One region of the Micromonospora sp. DT231 genome, then DNA from elsewhere that is predicted to be linked to it. Evidence: riboswitches for the same ligand, from Rfam matches in the RefSeq annotation. Region 1 holds a riboswitch; the other holds the start of a gene.
The links. Region 1 has a riboswitch for thiamine pyrophosphate ahead of thiE (thiamine phosphate synthase). Riboswitches for the same ligand answer to the same signal wherever they lie in the genome.
Positions count from the first base shown of each region.

Region 2: it holds a riboswitch for thiamine pyrophosphate, as region 1 does, so the genes downstream of both, ACPXBU_RS33350 (ECF transporter S component) here and thiE (thiamine phosphate synthase) in region 1, are expected to answer to the same signal.

Region 1 is NZ_JBNCNO010000006.1:431,766-439,107, forward strand. It holds partial or broken gene ACPXBU_RS18960 (thiamine phosphate synthase) at 1-504, opposite strand, end outside; gene ACPXBU_RS18965 (thiazole synthase) at 630-1,409, opposite strand; gene thiS (sulfur carrier protein ThiS) at 1,406-1,606, opposite strand; gene thiO (glycine oxidase ThiO) at 1,597-2,757, opposite strand; gene thiE (thiamine phosphate synthase) at 2,751-3,377, opposite strand; TPP riboswitch at 3,372-3,481, opposite strand; gene ACPXBU_RS18985 (ThuA domain-containing protein) at 3,793-7,342, shown strand, end outside.
Region 2 is NZ_JBNCNO010000020.1:94,575-101,916, forward strand. It holds gene gndA (NADP-dependent phosphogluconate dehydrogenase) at 1-790, opposite strand, end outside; gene ACPXBU_RS33330 (MTH1187 family thiamine-binding protein) at 895-1,194, opposite strand; gene ACPXBU_RS33335 (hypothetical protein) at 1,486-1,980, shown strand; gene ACPXBU_RS33340 (energy-coupling factor transporter transmembrane component T family protein) at 2,188-2,988, opposite strand; gene ACPXBU_RS33345 (ABC transporter ATP-binding protein) at 2,985-4,415, opposite strand; gene ACPXBU_RS33350 (ECF transporter S component) at 4,509-5,102, opposite strand; TPP riboswitch at 5,178-5,282, opposite strand; gene ACPXBU_RS33355 (alpha/beta fold hydrolase) at 5,389-6,219, shown strand; gene ACPXBU_RS33360 (aminoglycoside N(3)-acetyltransferase) at 6,249-7,058, shown strand; gene ACPXBU_RS33365 (sugar isomerase domain-containing protein) at 7,055-7,342, shown strand, end outside.

The DNA of each region.
Region 1 (7,342 bases):
GGCTCCTGCTTGGACGCAGGCGGTTACCTGTTCCGGGGTTTCCACTCCGCCTAGCGCCAGCAGTGGCACGGGGCTGATCCTGATCAGCTTGCGCAGCCCTTCGGTGCCCAGGGGTGGGCCGTAACCCGGTTTCGTTCTGGTGGGGTGGATTGGGGAGACGGTGGCGTAGTGCTCGGTGGTCAGGCGGTTCAGCTCGGTTTCGTCGTGGCAGGAGCGGCCGACCAGGCGGTGGGTCGGCGGCGGGTACGGGCCGGCGGCGGGCAGGTGGACGGCGTCGCCGCCGAGCGGGTCGGGACCGGCCACGACGAGGGTTCCGCCGACGTCGACGAGGATCGCGCGCAGGGCGACGGCGAGGGCGGCGCGCTCGACGCGGGGCAGGTCCTTCTCCCGCAGCACCACCCAGCGCACTCCCCCAGCCACGGCACCCGCGACAACCCGCTCGAGCCCGCCGCGAGCGACACGCCGATCGCTGAGAACGACAACCCCCGACGGCACGGTCCCCAACGAGATCTTGGAAGGAATGTGCCCCTCCAGGGGCGGTTTGCTTCCAAGATCTCCCGGCGGCGGCGCGCCTCCCGGCGGCGGCGCGCCTCCCGGCGGCAGCGCGCCTCCGGGTGGCAGCGGCGCGGTCACAGGTCGGGTCTTCCCTCGTCGGGGGTGGAGGCGAGCGCGTGGAAGCGGCGCTCGATCCGGCCCGCGCCGGCCGCCAGCCGCCCGGCCTCGACCGCGTACCGCATCGCGGTGGCCATCGCCACCGGGTCCGCGGCCCGGGTCACCGCGCTGGCCAGCAGCACCCCGTCGCAGCCCAACTCCATGGCCAGGGCCGCGTCGGAGGCGGTGCCGATGCCGGCGTCGAGGATCACCGGCACGTCGACGCACTGCCGGATGAGCCGGATGTGGTGCGGGTTGCCGACGCCGAGCCCCGAACCGATCGGGGAGCCGGCCGGCATCACCGCGGCACAACCCACGTCGGCGAGTCGGCGGGCGAGCACCGGGTCGTCGCTCGTGTACGGCAGCACGGTGAAGCCGTCGGCGACCAGCTCCTCGGCGGCGCGGAGCAACTCCACCCCGTCGGGCAGCAGGGTCCGCTCGTCGCCGATCACCTCGAGCTTGACCCAGTCGGTGTCGAACGCGTCCCGGGCCAGCCGGGCCACCTTCACCGCCTCGGTCGCGGTGTGGCAGCCGGCGGTGTTGGGCAGCAGCCGTACCCCGCAGCGGTCCAGCAGGTCCAGCAGCCCGCCAGCCGTGCCCGGCGCGGTGTCCACCCGGCGCAGGGCAACTGTGACCAGCTCGGTGCCGGACGCCCGGATCGCCTGCTCCAGCACGTGCAGGTTGGCGGCGCCGCCGGTGCCGAGGATCAGCCGCGAGGTGAACGTCTGCCCACCCAGCTCGAACGACACGCCCCTCACCCGCCCTGCGCCGCGGTGAGCACCTCGACGCGGTCCCCGTCGCGCAGCGCCGTGGTCGCCCAGCCCGCTCGGGGCACCACCTCGCCGTTGACCGCGACGGCCACCCCACGCGGTTGCGGGGCGACGGCACCGACCAGGTCGGCCACCGACATCTCACCCGGGACGCTTCGTCCGGCCCCGTTGACCGTCAACTCCACTGGTCCCCCTTCATCGTCGGTCCGGGCCCGCCGCCGGCAGCCGCGCCGGCGAACCGGTCCGGCCGGAAGGACGCGAGCAGCGGATCGGGTACGCCTGTGCACACCAGGTCGGCGATCAGGTCGGCGGTGACCGGGGTGAGCACGATGCCGTGCCGGTGGTGACCGGTGGCGGCCAGCACGTCCGGTCGGTCGGGCAGCGGCCCGAGGATGGGCGCGTTGTCCGGGGTTCCGGGGCGCAGCCCGGCGACCGCCTCGACCAGGTCGTACTCGGCCAGCTCGGGCAGCAGGTCGACGCCGGCGCGGAGCAGACGTTGCACGGCGCCGGCGGTGACGGTGGTGTCCGAGCGTTCCTCGACAGTCGCGCCGAGCACGACCTCGCCGTCGGGTCGGGGCACCAGGTAGACGGGTTCGCCGTCGGCGTACCCCCGGATCACGTGCCGGAAGCCCGGCGCGACGCCGCCGGGCGCGCGGAGCCGGAGGATCTGGCCCTTCACCGGCCGCACGGGCAGGCCGGTGAGCGCGGCGGCCCCGCAGCCCGTGGCGACCACGGTGATTCGTGCGTCCACGTCGGACAGGTCGGCGACCGCCTGCGGCACCAGCATCGCGCCGGCCCGCCGCGCGGCCGTGCGCAGCGCCGGCACCAGCAGTCGGGGGTCGACCTGGTGGTCGGTGGGCGCGAGCGCGCCGCCGCGCACCCGCGGGGCGAGCGCCGGCTCGCGGTCGCGCAGCTCGCTGGGGCGCAGTGGGGTCACCGGCAGACCCAACCCCTGCTGGTACGCCCAGAGCCGACGCGCCTCGGCCAGGTCGTCGGCGGTCAACCCGACCAGCAGGGTGCCCTCGGTCCGGTAGCCGATGTCGGCGCCTGCCGCTTCGGCCAGCTCGTCGGCGAACGTGGGCCAGCGGGCGGCGGACGCCAGCAGCAGCTCGGTCAGCCGGTGCTCACCGAAGTACGCCTCGGCGACCGGGGCGAGCATGCCGGCGGCCACCGCCGACGCCCCCGAGCCGGGCGCCGGATCGTGCACCACCACCCGCAGCCCACGGGCGGCGCAGCGCCAGGCGATCGCCAGCCCGATCGGCCCCGCCCCGACCACCGCCACGTCCGGCCGGGCCCGGTCGTCCGACGACGCCGACTCCGACCGGCCGGTCAGCACGTCAGGGCCTCGATCAGCGTGGCGGTCGCCCGAGCCGGATCGGCGGCGGCGGACACCGCCCCGACCACCGCCACCCCGTACGCCCCGGCGGCCCGCAGCTCCGGCACCCGGGCCGCGGTCACGCCACCGATCGCGATGACCGGCACGTCGACGGCGTCGGCCACGGCGCGGACCCCGGCCGGCCCGATCGGGTCCGGCAGGCCGGACTTGGTGCTGGTCGGGTGGCAGGGGCCGACGCCCAGGTAGTCGGCTCCCGCCGCGACGGCCTCGTTCGCTGTCTCCGGTGCGCGGGCGGTTGCTCCCAGCACGCCGGTGGGGCCGAGCACCCGACGGGCGGCGGCGACCGGGAGGTCGTGCGCTCCGATGTGCCCGCCGGCCGCGCCCACCGCAAGCGCCACGTGCAGCCGGTCGTTGACCAGGCAGGTCGCGTCGTACGACACGCAGAGCGCCAACACCCGCCGGGCCAGGTCGTACGCCTCGCGGTCGGTGGCGGAGTCCTCGACCCGGACCTGCACCACCAGGTCGGCGCGGGCCACCGCGAGGGCGGCCCGGACCACGGTGAGCGGGTCCCGACCGGGTCGGGTGTCGGTGATCAGATGCAGTCGCCCCAGGGACGGCACGGCAACTCTCCTCCCTGCGCCGGCATTATCCGGATCAGGTTCGACGGTCGGGGGCTGTCAGCCCCCCTCTCAGCCCGGTACACCGGGCTCCCGTGGGTTACTTGCGTGTCACCGTACGACAGATCCGTCGGTCTGCCAAGGCGAGGTTCGGCGGCGGCCGGCGGGTCGGAACGCACCGTATCGAGCTAGATCTGTGGGGTGGTTCCTGCGGTCCTGTTCGGAATGTCGCCTGCCGTTGCAGAACCGTTACCCGCCCGCATCTTGCCGGACATCGAGCCAGTCGAATTAATTTGTTTAGCGATTCGACAAAATGTCGGTGGGGGCACCTTGGCAGGGTGTGACCACCGGCTCCATCAGGGACGGCCTTCGGCGAGCCGACTCCCGCGATCTCCGTCACTACGACACAGGAGGCGGCGTGTCCCGTTCTCGTCGTGCCCGCGTACCAATCACCGCAACCCTCATCTCCCTGGCCCTCGCCTCGACGACCCTGTTCAGCACGCCCGCGCAGGCAGCGCCGGCCGCCGCACAGGTCCCCCCACGGGAGGCAGCGGCCGGAACCCCGGTCACCCAGGTGGCGCCGAAGGCGCCCCAGAAGGCCGCCGACGATCCCTTCTCGGTCCTGGTCTTCTCCAAGACCGCCGGCTTCCGGCACGACTCCATCCCCACCGGTGTCGCCGCCATCCAACAGCTCGGCGCCACAAACGGTTTCACCGTGGACACCTCCGAGGACGGCGCCGCGTTCAGCGACGCCAACCTCGCGAAGTACAAGGCCGTGATCTGGCTCTCCACCACCGGTGACGTCCTCAACGCCGAGCAGCAGGCGGCGTTCGAGCGCTACGTGAAGGCCGGCGGCGGTTACGTCGGCATCCACGCCGCGTCGGACACCGAGTACAGCTGGGCCTGGTACGGCGACCTGGTCGGCGCGTACTTCGCCAACCACCCGCAGAACCAGCAGGCCACGGTCAAGGTGGAAGACCACGCCCACCCGTCCACCGCCGAACTGCCGGACCGCTGGTCCCGGTTCGACGAGTGGTACAACTTCCAGACCAACCCGCGGCCGGACGTGCACGTGCTGGCCAGCCTGGACGAGAAGAGCTACACCCCGGGCGCGGGCGCGATGGGCGCCGACCACCCGACCTCCTGGTGTCAGGACTTCGACGGCGGTCGCTCCTGGTACACCGGCGGTGGGCACACCCGGGAGTCGTACGCCGAGCCCGAGTTCCTGTCCCACCTGCTCGGCGGCATCCGGACCGCGGCCGGTGTCCAGGACGCCGACTGCGGCGCCACGAAGACCTCGAACTTCGAGAAGGTCTCCCTGGACAGCAACACCAGCAACCCGATGGAGCTCGACATCGCCCCCGACGGGCGGGTCTTCTACATCGAGCGCGACGGCCGGGTGCAGATCATCAAGCCGGACACCGGCAACACCGTCACCGCCGTCGACCTGGACGTCTTCACCGGCAACGAGGACGGTCTGATCGGCATCCGGCTCGACCCGGACTTCGCCACGAACAAGTGGGTGTATCTCTACTACGCCCCGAACGACAACGTCACGCGCAACCTGCTGTCCCGGTTCACGGTGACCGGCGACACCATCGACCTGGCCAGCGAGAAGCAGGTCCTGCGGGTCGACACGCAGCGCAACACCTGCTGCCACGCGGGTGGCAGCATGACGTTCGACAGCGCCGGCAACCTCTACCTGGCCACCGGTGACAACACCAACCCGTTCGAGTCGAACGCGTACGCGCCGCTCGACGAGCGGCCGGGCCGCCAGGACTACGACTCGCAGCGCACGTCGGCGAACACCAACGACCTGCGCGGCAAGGTGATCCGGATCCACCCGGAGGACGACGGGACGTACACCGTTCCGACGGGCAACCTCTTCGCTCCGGGCACCGAGAAGACCCGTCCCGAGATCTACGCGATGGGCTTCCGCAACCCGTTCCGGATCGGCACCGACCCGAAGACCGACACGCTGTACGTCGGCGACTACGGGCCGGACGCCAACGCGAACAACCCGGACCGGGGCCCCCGCGGTCTGGTCGAGTGGAACATCGTGACCCCCGGCAACTACGGCTGGCCGTACTGCACGGGGACGAACGAGGCCTACAACGACTACACGTTCCCGTCCGGCCCGAGCGGCGCGAAGTTCGACTGCGCCGCGCCGGTGAACAACTCGCCGAACAACACCGGCCTGACCAACCTCCCCCCTGTCGTCCCGGCCACCGTCGACTACGGCTACGCCGGTGACGCGCGGTACCCGGAGATCGGTGGCGGTGGCGCGCCGATGGGCGGCCCCGCCTACCGGTACGACCCCAACCTCAACTCCACCCGCAAGTGGCCGGCGTACTACGACGGCAAGGCGCTGCTCGGCGAGTGGAACCAGAACAAGATGTACACGATGCAGGTGACCGCCGACGGCAAGTCGCTTGTGGACATCAACCAGTTGCTCACCGGGATGAGCATGATCCGGCCGATGGACTTCGAGTTCGGCCCGGACGGCGCGCTGTACCTGATCGAGTGGGGCAGCGGCTTCGGCGGCAACAACGACAACTCCGGCATCTACCGGATCGACTACACCGCCGGTGACCGCGCGCCGATCGCGGCGGCGTCCGCCAACCCCACCTCGGGTCCGGCACCGCTGGCTGTCACCTTCTCCAGCGCCGGCTCCCGGGACCCGGACGGTGGCGCGCTCACCTACGCCTGGGCCTTCGGCGACGGGCAGACCTCCACCGAGGCGAACCCGACGCACACCTACGCGACGGCGGGCAACTACACCGCCCAGCTCACCGTGACCAACCCGAAGGGCCGTACCGCGGTGGCCAACGTGCCGGTCACCGTGGGCAACACCGCACCGACGGTGACGATCGAGTTCCCGCCGGACGGTGGCTTCTTCAACTGGGGCGACCAGGTCAAGTACACGATCAAGGTGACCGACCCCGAGGACGGGGAGATCGACTGCGCCAAGGTGAACCTCCAGGTGCTGCTCGGTCACGACGAGCACGCCCACCCGCTGGAGCAGCACACCGGCTGCACCGGCACCGTCCAGACGTCGCTCGCCTCCGGGCACGGCGCCGAGGCGAACGTCTTCGCGGTCTTCGAGGCCACCTACACCGACGAGGGTGGTGCCGGCGGCGCCGGTGCGCTCACCGGTCGGCAGATCGAGATCCTGCAGCCCAAGCAGAAGCAGGCCGAGTACTTCACCGCCACCGGGCGGACGCCGGTGAGCACCGGCGGCGGAGACGCCGGCGTGCAGCGTGAGGCCGGGGCCGACACCGCGGGTGGCGGCCAGAGCATCGCGTTCATCGAGGACGGTGACTGGTGGTCGGTCGCTCCGGCGGACCTGACCAACATCACCGAGATCCGGTTCCGGGCCGCCTCGGCCGCCGCAGGCGGTCGGATCGAGGTCCACGCGGGTGCTGTCGACGGACCGGTGGTCGCCACGGCAGTCGTGCCGTCGACCGGTGCGTGGCAGACGTACACGGACGTGAGCGCGCCGGTCACCGGTGCCGCGAGCGGCTCGCTGTTCTTCGTGGCCCGCGACCCGAACGGCGGAACGGGTTCGCTGTTCAACGTCAACTGGATGGACTTCGTCGGCCGCGGTGTCACCGAGAACGCGCCGCCGGCGGTCAGTGCCTCGGCCACCCCGGCCACCGGCACCGCGCCGGTCACCGTCGCCTTCGACGGCACGGCCACCGACGCCGAGGGCAACACCCCGCTGACGTACGCCTGGGACTTCGGTGACGGCGGCTCGGCGACCACCCTGGACGCCAGCCACACCTACACCAACCCGGGCACCTTCACGGCCACCCTCACGGTGACCGACAGCTTGGGCGCCAAGGCGTACGCCACGGTGCCGGTGCGGGTGGACGCTCCGGACACGTCCTGCTTCGGGGCGCGCTCGGACGACTTCAACGGCAACAGCCTCGACAAGGCCCGCTGGACCAGCGTGATCCGGGAGAACC
Region 2 (7,342 bases), on a different contig from region 1:
TCTGCTCGGCCCGGTCCTGCACGATGTCGACGAAGGCCCGGCCCGTCGTCGCGTCGGTGTGCGCGAGCACGTCGGCGGTGATCTCGATGAGGAACGACTCCAACTCGCCGCCGTTCCAGTCGCGGAAGATCTCCGCGATCTCCGCCGGCTTCGCGCCCAGACCGGCCCGAAGCAGGTCGTACGCCTCGGCGATGAGCTGCATGTCGGCGTACTCGATGCCGTTGTGCACCATCTTGACGAAGTGCCCGGCGCCGTCCGGTCCAACATGGGTGCAGCACGACACACCGTCGACCTGGGCGGCGATCTTCTCGAACATCGGACCGAGCTTGGCGTACGACTCGGCGGAGCCGCCGGGCATGATGCTCGGCCCGAGCAGCGCGCCCTCCTCGCCACCGGAGACGCCGGTGCCGCTGAAGTGCAGCCCCTGCGCGCGCAACGCCTCCTCCCGACGGCGGGTGTCGGCGAAGTGGGCGTTGCCGCAGTCGACGATGATGTCGCCCTCCTCCAGCAGCGGCACCAACTCGTCGATCACCGCGTCGGTGGGCGCACCCGCCTTGACCATCACGATCACCGCACGGGGTCGCTCCAGCGACGCCACGAAGTCGGCCATCGTCTCGCCGGGCACGAACGTGCCCTCGTCACCGTGCTCGGCAACCAGGCTGCGGGTGCGTTCCGGCGACCGGTTGTGCACCGCCACCGTGAAGCCGTTGCGGGCCAGGTTGCGGGCCAGATTCCGGCCCATCACCGCCAACCCGGTCACACCGATCTGCGCCGTCGCCTGCTCAGCCATTCGTGCCGCCACCTCTCGCCGTCGGACTTGCGTGCTAGGACCGTATCGCGGTGCGGCGGAACGTGGGCGTGTCGTCTCGACAGCCGGTTATCGGCAAATGATGCTCAGCTCTGCCGGGCCAGGCGATCCTCCACGTGTGCCACCTTCGCGGTGAGCGCGTCCGTCACCCCCGGGCGGACGTCGGCCTTGAGCACCACACTCACCCGGGGCGCCTGCGCGGCCACCACGTCGACAGCCCGCTTGACGACAGCCATCACCTCGTCCCACTCACCCTCGATCGTGGTGAACATGGCGTCGGTGCGGTTGGGCAGGCCCGAGTCGCGGACCACGCGTACCGCGTCGGCGACCAGGTCACCGACAGACTCACCGACACCGAGCGGGGTTACCGAGAACGCGATAAGCATGTCGCCGATGGTGCCAGGAAAATCGGCTGCGCCGACGGACGACCGGCCGATAGTGTGCGGGCATGCGCTACTGACGCCCCCTCTCCGAGCCGGCCCGCCGCCCCGCGTCGCGGTCCGTGCGCTCCTGGGCGTCCCGCATCCCACCCGCAGTTCGGCGGTGCTGGCCCTGCCCGACTCCCGGTGAGCAGTCTCTCTCCCGTTCGACCGTCGCGACGCGGCGGTCACCAGCCGATCCGACCGACCGCCGGAACGCGGGACCGGCCGAGCCGGTCGGCACCGAAGGAGGCCCGGATGCCTGCCAGGCGCAATCCGAAGAAGTCCCGTACCCCCGGCGCGACGCCGCTGGGCATCCACCCGGCGGCCCAGTCCGGCCCGTCCCTGTCCACCCACCCCGACCTCGCCGTCGAACCGATCGAGCCGGCGCTGCTGGTCGAGCCGACGTTGCCGGCGGTGCTGGTCGAGCCGGCGTTGCCAGGGCTGCTGGTCGAGCCGACGTTGCCGGCGGTGCTGGTCGAGCCGGCGGTGCCGATCGAGTCGACGCTGCCGGTGGCGGCCGCCTCGGATGCGTTCGCGCTGCCGGTCGACGTGCCGACGGTGGTCGACGTGCCGGCAGTGGTCGACGTGCCGACGGTGGTCGACGCGCCGGCAGTGGAAGACCTGCAACCGGCGGCCGGGCGACCGACGGCGCCGACGGCTGGTCCGCCCCAGGGCGGCGGCAACCGCTCGGGCGGCGGCCGCAGCCAACAGGCCGGCCAGACCCGCCGTTACGCCTTCCGCCGCAGCTGACCGAGCCGTCCCCGCCGTTGGGCGGAGGCGCTGCGTGGGGTGGCAGCAATATCAGGGATGTAGTGGCCTCCGTCGCCAACGAGGCCACTACATCCCTGTTGTTGCGCGGATTTGCCCCGCTCGACGGTCGGCGGTCGGCGGGCGGGGGGCGGCGTGCGGGCGGCGAGAGCGTCGGTCGCGCGCGGGGGCGGCCGGGGGCGGCCGGGCTCAGCCGATCAGGGGGCGGAAGGTGCCGACCAGGACGCTTGTCGTGAGGGCGGCGCCGGCCAGCACGGCGGACCCGGCGATGAGGAGCGCATCGGCGTAGGTGAAGCGTTGGTGGCGGGCCACGGTGCGGGGCGTACCGGCGTCGAAGCCCCGGGCGTCCATCGCGACGGCCAGGCGGGTGCCCCGGCGGATCGCGCCGACGAGCAGCGCGAACGCGGTGGAGGCGAACAGTCGCAGCTTCGTGACCGGGTTGCGTCCCGCGTCGACGCCGCGCGCGCGTCGGGCCATGCTGATCATCTGCCACTCCTGACCGAGGAGCGGCACCAGGCGGAACGCGGCCAGCGCCCCGATGGCGAACCGGGCCGGCGCCTTCGCGTTCTGGATCAACGCGTCGGCCAGGTCGGTGGGGTCGGTGGTCGCGAAGACGATCACGCCGGGCAGGGCCACCGCGAAGACGCGCAGCACCAGCCCGAGCGCGGTGAGCAGCACGCCGGTGCTCACCAGGACCGGTCCCGCGTCCAGCAGGACCCGGCCGGACCGGTCGGCGGCGAAGAGCGTCAGGGTGACCAGGATGCCGGCGGCGCTGAGGAGCAGCGGCCAGGCCCGCCGGGCCAGCACCCGGTAGCCGATGCCGAACAGCGGCAGCACGGCGAGTTCGAGCGCGATGGCGATCGCCGGTGCCAGCGGGTCCAGGGTGGCGAGCAGGGTGAACGAGAAGACGAGCGCGGCGGCGACCTTCGCCACCGGGTTGCGGCGGGCCAACGGCGCACCGGGCGTGGCGACCGACCCGATGGTGATCATCGGTCGTCGTCCGGGGCGCGTCGCAGGGTGACGGTGCGGTCGGCGAGCGCGGTCACGAAGTCCGCGTCGTGGGTGACCGCGACCACGCCGTGCCCGGCGTCGCGCAGGTCGGCGAAGAGGTCGACGAGTTCCCGCCAGGTCCGCCGGTCCTGACCGAACGTGGGTTCGTCGCAGATCAGCAGGCGGGGCGCGGTGGCCAGGGCGGTCGCCACACTCAGCCGCCGCGCCTCACCACCGGAGAGGGTGTACGGGTTGGCGGCGGCGAGGTGGACCAGCCGCAGCCGTTCCAGCAGCCCGCTCACCGTCTCCCGGACGGCCTCCTCGGGCTGACCAATGCGGCGTGGCCCGAGCGCCAGCTCGTCGAAGACGGTGCTGGTGACGAACTGGTGCTCCGGGTCCTGGAAGACCGACCCGATCCGCCGGGCCAGCGCGGGTGCCCGCCACCGGTGCGGGGGAGTGCCGTGGTCGGTGCCGGCCAGCTCGACGGATGCGGTGACCCGTCCGGCGCCCGGCCGGAGCAACCCGCCGAGCAGGAGCGCCAGTGTGGACTTGCCGGCGCCGTTGGGTCCGCGTACGGCGAGTGCCTCTCCGGCGCGTACCGCCAGGTCGGTGGAGCCCAACCGGGGCGGCAGGCCGAGCCGGTCGGCGGTGAGCAACAGGTCCCCGGGCGCGGCGGCGGCGGGTCGGGGCGCGATGGGGTGACCGGGCACCCAGACCCCCTCGGCGGCGAGCGTGGCACCGTGGGCGGCGAAGACGGCCTCCGGGGTGCCGTCCGCGCGGACCCCGCCGCCCGGTTCCAGGACGACGACCCGGTCGACCAGCGGCAGCGCCTCGGCGACCCGGTGCTCGACCAGGATCAGCGTGGTGTCGGCGTCCAGCGCGCCGGCCACCGCCTCGCGGACCAGGTCGGCCCCGGCCGGATCGAGGTTCGCGGTCGGCTCGTCGAGCAACAGCAACTCGGGACGCAGCGCCAGCGCGCCCGCCAGGGCGAGGCGTTGCTGCTCGCCGCCGGAGAGCGCGGCGGTGGGGCGGTCCCGGGGGTACGGGAAGCCGACGCGGTGCAGCGCCTCGTCCACCCGGGGCCAGATCTCGTCGGTAGGTGTCCCGCGGTTCTCCAGCCCGAACGCGACGTCGTCGCCGCAGCGCGCCATCACCAGTTGGGTTTCCGGATCCTGGAAGACGATGCCGACGCGTTCCCGCCCCTTGCGCGGGTCGAGCCCGTCGATCTCGACGGTGCCCTCCTGCTCGCCGGAGTCCTCCGGCAGCAACCCCGCCAGCGCGCTGAGCAGGGTGCTCTTACCGGCCCCGGAGGGCCCGAGCAGCAGAACCCGTTCCCCCGCCTCAACCCGCAGGTCGACCCCGCGCACCGCCCAGGCGCGCCGCCCCGCGTGCCGCCATCCGAACCCCCGCAGCAACACCCCGCCCACCACACACCCCCTTTCCGGCCCGGCTCCACCCTGCTCGGTCGATCACGAGGTGGACGGTGGTTCTCACCTCATGACCGACGCGAGTGGGCGGGGTTAGATCAGGGCGCGTTCGCGGCCTGCCGGGAAGCGGTCCAGGACGCCGGTGTTGGCCAGGGCCTTCGTCAGCAGCCAGCCGCCAACGCCGGCGATCGCGGTGGCGCTGACGATGGTGATCAGCGCGTACGGGATGCGGTAGTCGGCGAGCGCGTAGGCGTCGTTCCAGACGAAGAAGTCGAACAGCGCGGCGCTGAGACCGGTGAGCGCGCCGGCCAGTATCGCGGTCGGCAGCCGGTACGACCGGTACCGGAACGCGGCGAACGCCAGCTCGGCGCCGATGCCCTGCACGATGCCCTGTGGGATCACCGTGCCGGCCCACTGGCTGCCCAGCAGCGCGGACAGGACCGCGGCCACCGTCTCGCAGTAGAGCGCGGCGCCGGGCTTGCGGATGACCAGACCGCCGATCACGGCCGGCATCAGCCACACGCCGTAGAGCAGCGCCTGCGCCGGCGGGAAGAAGGCGAACGCACCCTCGGTGGCGCTCCAGACCAGGCCCCAGGCCCAGAAGATGACGCCGAAGGCGACCGCGATCACCGAGGCGACCACGATGTCGATGGTGCGCCAACGACCGGTGTCGGTGGTGGATGTCATGTGTTACTCCCAGTTCTGCGTGCGAACCAGGAGAAGACGCACGCCGCGCGTCCGGTGGCACCGGACGGCGGCGCGGCTGGAGGTCGACCGAACTCCCTGCGCTGGCATTACCCAGATCAGGTTCGAGGGTCTGCGGGCGTGCCCGCACTCTCAGCGCTGTGCGCTCCCCTGTCGGATGTGAAGTTGTCTCGTCGACGCTAACACCGACCAGGGGTGCCGGCCCAGCAGGGCGTCCGCCCATCTCGGCGTTCACCCCGCCGCACGCCGGCTGGGTAGGCTGACGATCATGCGGGTCGACGCGCGAGGTCTCACGTTCGAGGTAACCGCCGGTGGTCCGTCGGACGGCGTACCCGTCCTGCTGCTGCACGGCTTCCCACAGCACAGCGGCGAGTGGGACGACGTGGTGCCCGCGCTGCACGCGGCCGGGCTGCGCACGTACGCGCTCGACCAGCGCGGCTACTCGCCCGGCGCGCGGCCGACGGCGGTGGCCGACTACCGGATCCCCGAGCTGGTCGCCGACGTGGTGGCGGTGCTCGACGCCCTGGGGTTGGACGCCGTGCACCTGGTCGGCCACGACTGGGGCGCGATCGTGGCCTGGGCGGTCGCCGCCGGGCACCCCGACCGGGTCCGCACGCTGACCGCCGTGTCCGTGCCGCATCCGGCCGCCATGGCGCACGCCCTGGCCAACGACGGCCAGCAGAAGGCCCGCTCGTCGTACATCACCTTGTTCCGTAAGCCGGGCACGGCGGAGCGGGTGCTGCTGGCGTGGCACGCGACCGCGCTGCGCAAGATGCTCGGCGGGGCGGGCGACGGGCCCCGGGTGGACCGCTACGCGGCCCCGATGCGTGAGCCGGGGGCGCTCACCGCCGCCCTGAACTGGTACCGGGCGATGTCCCGCGCCGACCTGGCCGGTGTCGGCCCGGTCGCGGTGCCCACCACGTACGTCTGGAGTGACCGGGACGTCGCCATCGGCCGGACCGCCGCCGAGGCGTGCGCGGCGAACGTCACCGGGGCGTACCGCTTCGTGCGGTTGCCGGGTGTGAGTCACTGGATTCCGGACACCGCGCCGGGCCCGCTCGCCGAGGCGATCCTCGCTCGGGCCGGCGGGACGGCCTGAGCCGTGCGGGTCGGTCAGGGAGGGGCACCGTGACGACGAACACCAGCGGTCCGGGCACTCGACGTTCGATCGCGGCGCAACTGCGCCTGCTGGGCGTACGCCCCGGGGCCACGCTGTTGGTGCACGCCGCGCTGCGTCCGCTGGGGTTCGTCACCGGCGGACCGCACGCGGTGGTGCTTGCCCTGCGCGACGCGTTGGGCCCGGACGGCACGATCGTGGTGCCCACCCACACGCCGGACAACAGCGACCCCGCGGGGTGGCGCAACCCCCCGGTGCCGGCGGACTGGTGGCCGCTGATCCGTGCCGAGATGCCGGGCTTCGACCCGGCGGTCACTCCGAGCCGGTTCATGGGCGTGCTCGCCGAGACGGTTCGCGGCTGGCCCGGTGCCCTGCGCAGCGTGCATCCGCACGTGTCGTTCGCCGCGCTCGGGCCGGCCGCCGAGCAGGTGGTGGCCGGTCACGGCCTGGCCGACATGCTGGGTGAGGGCTCCCCGCTGGCCCGGCTCTACGACCTGGACGCCGACGTCCTCCTGCTCGGCGTGGACCACTCGGTGAGCACCTCGCTGCACCTGGCGGAATACCGCTGCTCGGGTTCACCCCGCGAGCGGGTCGGCGCCGCGGTGCGGACCGGCGACGGTGGTGGTCGGGAGTGGGTGTGGTGGCAGGACGTACGGCTCGACGCGGACGACTTCGACGCGCTGGGCACCGACCTGGAGGCCACCGGGTCGGTGCGCGCCGGACCGGTCGGCGCCGGGACCGGCAGGTTGATGCGGCAGCGGGCGGCTGTCGACTTCGCGGTCCGTTGGCTGGACCGCAACCGGACGACGGAGGAAGCATGACGGTGAGTGCCGAGGCCTACCTGGCCGTGGTGACCGAGACGATCGGCCGGGTGGCCGCCAGCCAGCGGGAGGCGGTGGGGCGGGCCGCGGACCTGATCGCCGACGCCGTCCGCGCCGACGGGGTGGTGCACGCGTTCGGCACCGGGCACTCCGAGGCTCTCGCCATGGAGATTGCCGGCCGGGCCGGAGGGCTGGTGCCGACGAACCGGATCGCGCTGCGTGACCTGGTGCTGCTCGGCGGTGAACCGGCCGAGCGGCTCGGTCCGCTGCTGGAGCGGGATCCG